DNA from 2 places in the Cellulophaga baltica 18 genome. Region 1 is predicted to be linked to the other one. Evidence: riboswitches for the same ligand, from Rfam matches in the RefSeq annotation. Region 1 holds a riboswitch; the other holds the start of a gene.
The links. Region 1 has a riboswitch for S-adenosylmethionine ahead of M666_RS08135 (O-acetylhomoserine aminocarboxypropyltransferase/cysteine synthase family protein). Riboswitches for the same ligand answer to the same signal wherever they lie in the genome.
Positions count from the first base shown of each region.

Region 2: another riboswitch for S-adenosylmethionine. It lies ahead of M666_RS15920 (Na+/H+ antiporter NhaC family protein); the one in region 1 lies ahead of M666_RS08135 (O-acetylhomoserine aminocarboxypropyltransferase/cysteine synthase family protein).

Region 1 is NZ_CP009976.1:1,911,183-1,914,855, forward strand. Features, by position in the region: gene metK (methionine adenosyltransferase) at 189-1,445, shown strand; SAM riboswitch class I at 1,601-1,725, shown strand; gene M666_RS08135 (O-acetylhomoserine aminocarboxypropyltransferase/cysteine synthase family protein) at 1,861-3,135, shown strand; gene thrA (bifunctional aspartate kinase/homoserine dehydrogenase I) at 3,184-3,673, shown strand, end outside.
Region 2 is NZ_CP009976.1:3,715,023-3,718,695, reverse strand. Features, by position in the region: gene M666_RS15925 (sensor histidine kinase) at 1-762, shown strand, start outside; gene M666_RS15920 (Na+/H+ antiporter NhaC family protein) at 784-2,085, opposite strand; SAM-I-IV-variant riboswitch at 2,132-2,229, opposite strand; gene M666_RS15915 (thiamine pyrophosphate-dependent enzyme) at 2,473-3,673, opposite strand, start outside.

The sequences.
Region 1 (3,673 bases):
ACTCCATCTTTTATTTTACTTTTGTGCCATTATTAATTGAGGACGGATTTGACTGATTGCAACCTCAGCTGCTAAATTATATTTAGCACAAGAAAAATGCTAAAGCAGTTATGACCGAAATTCCTTTTTCGGTTCATAAACTTCTTTTAACCTTTCTGTCAAGTCTATTCTAGAAAATAAAACCATTTATGGCTTATTTATTCACATCAGAATCTGTTAGTGAAGGACACCCAGATAAAGTAGCAGACCAAATAAGTGATGCGCTTTTAGATAATTTTTTGGCTTTTGATCCAGAAAGCAAAGTAGCTTGTGAGACATTAGTAACTACAGGTCAAGTAGTATTGGCAGGTGAAGTTAAGAGTGATACCTATTTAGATGTTCAACAAATAGCAAGAGATGTTATTAATAAAATTGGATATACTAAAGGAGAATATCAGTTTAGCGGAGATTCGTGTGGTGTTATTTCTTTAATACATGAGCAGTCTAAAGATATTAGTCAAGGGGTAGATCGCGGTTCTAAAGAAGAGCAAGGTGCAGGAGATCAAGGAATGATGTTTGGCTACGCTACTAAAGAAACGGAAAACTACATGCCTTTGGCTTTAGATATTTCGCATAAAATATTACAGATCTTAGCAGATTTAAGAAGAGAAGGTAAAGAAATTTCTTATTTAAGACCAGATGCTAAGGCGCAAGTAACTATAGAGTATAGTGATGAAAATGTACCTCAACGTATAGATACTATTGTAGTTTCTACTCAGCATGATGCTTTTGATGCTGATGATGAGAAAATGTTGGCGAAAATTAAATCGGATATCATTTCTATCTTAATTCCGAAGGTAAAGGAGCAATTACCAATTCATATTCAGACATTATTTGATGATGCTATTACCTACCATATTAACCCAACAGGGAAATTTGTTATCGGTGGTCCTCATGGAGATACGGGGTTAACAGGTCGTAAGATTATTGTAGATACGTACGGGGGTAAAGGTGCTCACGGTGGGGGTGCATTTAGTGGTAAAGATCCTAGTAAAGTAGATAGAAGTGCAGCCTATGCTGCGCGACATGCCGCTAAAAATTTGGTGGCAGCAGGAGTTGCAGACGAGATTTTAGTACAAGTGAGTTATGCTATTGGAGTAGTAGAGCCAACCTCTATCTATGTAGATACGTATGGTACTGCTAAGGTAAATTTAAACGATGGGCAGATTGCAAGAAAAGTAGCTGAGTTATTTGATATGCGTCCGTTTGCCATAGAAGAGCGTTTAAAATTGCGTAATCCTATTTATTTGGAAACAGCAGCTTACGGTCATATGGGTAAAGAACCAATAACAGTAACAAAAACTTTTGAATCTCCTTACAATGGTAAAGTAGAGAAAGAAGTAGAATTGTTTACTTGGGAGAAGTTAGATGCTCAAGAGCAAGTGAAAACTGCATTCGGTATATAAATATTTAATGGTTTTAGCGGTCTGGTTTAAATAATTAGAGTAGACCGCCAAAATCTTAACAAAAAAGTATCTTTTTATAATTATTGGTGAATAATTAGGATTTTAAAAACTTCCGATGTTATATTTGCACCGCACAAGTTCAAACACGTATTGAATAGTTATCAAGAAAGGTGGAGGGAATAGACCCTTTGAAACCTTAGCAACCCTTTGTTCTTTTTAAGAGCAATGAAGGTGCTAAATTCTACCAAAAATTGCATCATGCATTGGCGGCAGATAACGAAAAAATTAATTGCTATCTCTAGCAATTGAATATTTCTTCTTAATAACTTTTTGATTTTTATCTAACGCGACCCTATAGGTCTGATGTTAGAGTTTGGCTTTTTATTTTAGTATTAATTTAAAAAACAAAAAAATCATGAGTACTCAAAAATTAGCAACAAACGCTTTACATGCAGGGCATGACACTACGCAAACAGGAGGAACAAGAGCAGTGCCCATCTATCAAACATCATCATATGTTTTTAGAGATACGGACCATGCTGCAAAATTATTCTCATTAGGAGAATTAGGGTTTATTTACACCCGTTTAAATAACCCAACAAATCAAATTTTACAAGATCGTTTGGCGGCTGTTGAAGGTGGTGTAGGTGCTGTTGTTTTCGCTTCTGGTACTGCAGCAATTGCTACAGGTTTGTTAACTTTATTAAAAGCAGGAGATCATATTGTTGCTTCTAGTAGTTTATATGGAGGTACGTTTAATTTATTGAATGTAACCTTACCTAGATTAGGCATTACCACCACTTTTGTTGATGCTGCTCATCCAGAAAACTTTGAGAAGGCTGTTCAAGATAATACCAGAGCTATTTTCGTAGAATCTTTAGGGAATCCTAAATTAGATGTTTTGGATTTAAAAGCAATTGCGACCTATGCAAATGCAGCACAAGTGCCATTTATTGTAGATAATACCGTGGCTTCACCTGTATTGTTAAACCCAATTGAACATGGAGCAAACCTTGTTATTCATTCGCTAACAAAGTACATTGGCGGTCAAGGAACATCATTAGGAGGTGCTATTATAGATGCCGGTACTTTTGATTGGACCAATGGGAAATTTCCTGAATTCACGGAGCCTTCTGCGGGGTATCATGGATTGGTGTATAGCGAAGCTTTGGGAGCAGCAGCATTTACGTTTAAGCTAATTTTAGAAGGTTTACGTGATTTTGGTAGTGCTTTGAGTCCGTTTAATGCATTTCAGATTATTCAAGGATTAGAGACCTTACCTGTGCGGATCAAGCAACACAGTGCAAATGCATTAGAGCTAGCAACATGGTTGGAGGGTAGAGATGAGGTTGCTTGGGTAAACTATCCTGGATTAAAGAGTAGTGCCTATTATGATTTGGCTAAAGAGTATTTGCCAAAAGGGCAAAGCGGTTTAGTGACCTTCGGTATAAAAGGTGGATTTGAAGCGGCTCAAAAAGTAACCGATGCTACTAAAATCTTCTCGCTATTAGCAAATATTGGTGATACAAAATCATTAATTATTCATCCAGCGAGTACTACCCATCAACAATTAACAGCAGAACAACAAGAAGCTGCTGGGGTGCCACAAGATTTGATACGCCTGTCTGTGGGATTGGAAGATATAGAGGATTTAAAGGCAGATTTAATTCAGGCTTTTGCCTCATTGTAAGTAAGCTTAACCTTTGGTAAAGCAAAAAGATTGAAATAAAAATAAATTATGCTACAGCATTTAACAATACCCAAGTATACTAATCACGGCGGATCAACTCAGGATATTAAATTGTCTTATCAAGTTTTTGGGCCTGCGTTGCACACAGCACCAATTATAGTGGTAAATCATGCCTTAACAGGCAGTTCAGATGTTGCTGGAGAGCAGGGTTGGTGGTCTGCATTGATTGGAGATGGAAAATGTATTGATACTCAAAAATATACCATTTTAGCTTTTAATGTACCCGGTAATGGGCATGACGGTTTTGTGGTAGAGAATTACAAAGATTTTGTGGCGCAAGACATCGCAAAAATATTTTTAATAGGATTAAAAGAACTGCAAGTAAACAAGCTTTTTGCACTTATAGGTGGCTCAATGGGAGGTGGTATTGCTTGGGAAATGGTTGCTTTGGAACCTAATTTGACCGAAAATTTAATCCCTGTAGCGTCCGATTGGAAATCTACAGACTGGTTAATTGCGAATTGTCAGATTCAAGAGC
Region 2 (3,673 bases), 1.8 Mb from region 1:
GCCAATATGCTCGTAAATGTTATTCAACGAAAAGAGAACGAAGAACATATAAAAGCGCAGGAAGAAAAGAAAGAAGAATTACTAAAAAACTTATCCATACAGAATCAGGAATTGAGTGAATACGCGCATGTAGTATCACATGATTTAAAGGCACCGCTGATTAATATTCACACTTTAATTGGTTGGTTTATGGATGATCATAAGGAGACTTTGGGAGAAGAACTCTTGAATCCGTTAAACCAAGTTTTGTTTAATGTAGAACGAATGGATTTTCTAATTAAAGGAATATTAGATTATTCTACGATAGATAGAATGGAATCTCAAGATGCACAGATAGATTTTAATGTGATGTTGAAAGAAGTGCTAGAAACCATGCTTATTCCAGATACGACTACAATTAAGATTCAAGAAAACTTACCTACCCTCTTTGGCAATGCTTGGCGCTACAAGCAAATTTTTCAAAATTTAATTCAGAATGCCGTACGGTATAGTGATAAGGAACAGGGGAATATTGAAGTCGGATTTGTTGAAAAGGGCGATTTTTATGAGTTTTTTGTAAAAGATAACGGCATTGGGATTAAGGCAGATTATTTTGAACGCATTTTTAAAATTTTCACCAAATTAGAAAGCACAGGATCTTCATCTGGAATAGGCCTTTCTATCGTGAAAAAAATAGTAACGTTTTGCAAAGGTTCTATCTGGTTAGAAAGCGAAGAAGGCGTAGGAACTACCTTTTACTTCACACTTCTAAAAACCAACTAGAAACTGAATAATCAAAAGTTCTTACGCTTTTCTCAAGGGCTTTAAAGTTATAAATGCTATAGTATATAAAAATAGTAATAGTAAATACCAAGTGTTTGATACTAGGTCTAGGTAATCTATTTTTCCTTTTGAGAAACTCAAAATCATTAATACTTGGGCGCCATACGGTAATAACCCCTGAATAATACAGGCAAATATATCTAAAATAGAAGCTGTTTTTTTAGGGTCTAAAGCATACTCATCATTTATAGTTTTAGCAATTGGGCCAGCAATAATGATAGATACCGTGTTATTGGCTATAGCCATATTAATAGTACTTACCAAGCCTGCTATTCCTAACTGTGCTGATTTTTTGTTTTTGATTAGTTTTTTGATGTTAACGAGTATAAAATCAATACCTCCATTTTTTTCTACTAATGCAGCCAACCCTCCCGTGAGCAAAGACAGTAAGAAGATCTCTGTCATATTGGTAAAACCAAGGTACGCAATTTTCGTGGAGGCTATCAAGGTAAAATCACCATAATAAATGCCTAGAAGTCCTGCAAAAATAGTACCTACCAATAAGGTGGCAAATACGTTTACGCCAACTATAGAAAGGATGATAACCAATACATAGGGGGCTATTTTAATGATTGAATAACTATAAATAATGCTTGCTGTTTCATCAGATTTTAGCCCTAATCCCTGAAAAACTAAGATAGCAATGGTAAACAAGGCAGCAGGAACTGCAATTTTAATATTCTGTTTAAATTTATCACTCATTTTGCAGCCTAGAGATTGTGTTGCGGCTATGGTGGTATCAGAGATTACGGATAAGTTGTCTCCAAACATACTCCCTCCTAATAATGCCCCACACAAAATGGCTAAATCTGCACTACTTTTATCTGCAAAACCTACAACAATGGGAGCTAAGGCCACAATAGCTCCTACAGAAGTTCCAGTAGAAACCGATAAAAAGCTAGCGATAATAAAGATGCCCACATAGATATATTGAAGTGCAATATAATCTAGTCCAAGGTTTACAATGGCATCTACACTACCTGTTTCATTGGTAATTGCGGCAAATGCACCCGCCAATAAATAGATAAGGCACATGGTCAATATTTTATCATCTCCACAACCTTTGAGTAAGGTATTTATTTTGGAATCTATAGATTGTTTAAACAGAACAAAAGCAACGATAATACCCACAATGACGGCAATTGGAGCCGGCAGCGCATAGAAATCATTTTGATAGATGCCCACGCCTAAAAATGTAAAAACAAATACGAATAGGGGAATTAATGCTGAAAATTTAGGGATACGTTCTTTTTTCTGTGCCATCTGATCTTATATTTAAAAAAAGAAATAGCAGCAATAAATAGAAATATGAATTAACATTGGTTCCAAGTAATTGGCTTATCTCTTTAGCACCTTGCTCGTTATTGCAGGTTGCTATCTCTTTTTTTGAGATTCTTGATAATTATTTTAAGGCGGCTAATTTAGGGTATAAAAGCAGAACTATCTCTTAAAAAAAGTTAATTCTTAAAAATATTTTTTAGGAAATTTTTACTACTAATTAATTTATAGGCTAAATAAGAATTTTAGATAAATCATCAAAACAGCAAGTAAAATTAAAGATCAAGCAAACATATTTGTGCTTACTTGATCTTTGATTAGTAATTCGGTGTAGACCTATAACAAATCTAACAAGTGCTATTTTAAAAGTAACTAGTCAAAATAAGATTGTAGTTCTTTTTTTATATTCTCCCATTGTGATTTATCTCCGGTAATGACTTGTGCTACCTCTTTAACTTTCGCTGTACCAAATCCTATGGCTTGTTTGAGTCCAATATGTGGGGGTAATGATAACTCTCCACTGCTCACTACGGCATCTATTATAAAAGGTTTTGTACTATTTTTTGCTTGCTGTATGGCAGCGCCAATATCTTTAGCATGTTCTACACGTACCCCGTCGCCGCCGCATAGCTTAGCATAGTCTGCAAAATTAACATTGGTTTCATGCAAGGCATCTAAACTTGCCGCTAAACCTACTTCTTCCATTTCTAATTTTACAAAACTAAGTTCAGAATTATTAAAAATTAGGATTTTAACAGGAAGCTTATATCTAACCGCTGTAATAAAATCTTGCATCGCCATATTAAAAGCACCGTCACCACTAAGGCACCAAATTTCTTTCTCAGGATGCGCTAATTGCGCTCCAATAGCAGATGGTAGGCCAACTGCCATAGAACCATGATTAAAAGAACCAATAAGGCGTCTTTGTTGGTTAAACGATATATGATGTGCAGCCCAAATTGCTGATGTTCCTGTTTCTACGGTAAAGATGGCATCATCCGCGGCATATTCATTTACAAAACCAGCAAATATCTGTGGGTGTAAAGGCTCGTTCTCACGTGTTGGAGAAGCCTGTTCTTTCATGTTTTCTTTCCAACCGAGAAAGCTTTTTCTTAATTTATCAAGAAATGAGGTATCGTCTTTCTGGTGTATCTTAGGATTTAGTAAAGTTAAAAATGAAGAAATATCACTCCAAACTCCTAAAGAAACAGCGGTTCTATTTCCTATATTTTCCTGTCTAATATCTACCTGAATAGTTTTTGTATCATGAGGTAAAAAATCAATGTATGGAAAATCGGTTCCTAGCATCAATAATAAATCGCATTTCATTACGGCATTGTAACCAGAAGGATTCCCGATTAAACCCGTAAGGCCCACTACATTTTCTGTATCGTGATCAAAAATGTCACTAGCACGTAAACTGTGTGTGATGGGGGCGTTCAATTTTTTTGAAAGGGTCAGTACTGCTTCTTTACTTTCTCTACATCCGTCACCAGCCAAAATACCGATAGTTTTAGCAGTATTTAAAAGTGCAGCAGCCTCAGAAACAGTTTCCTCATTGGGAACCAAACGA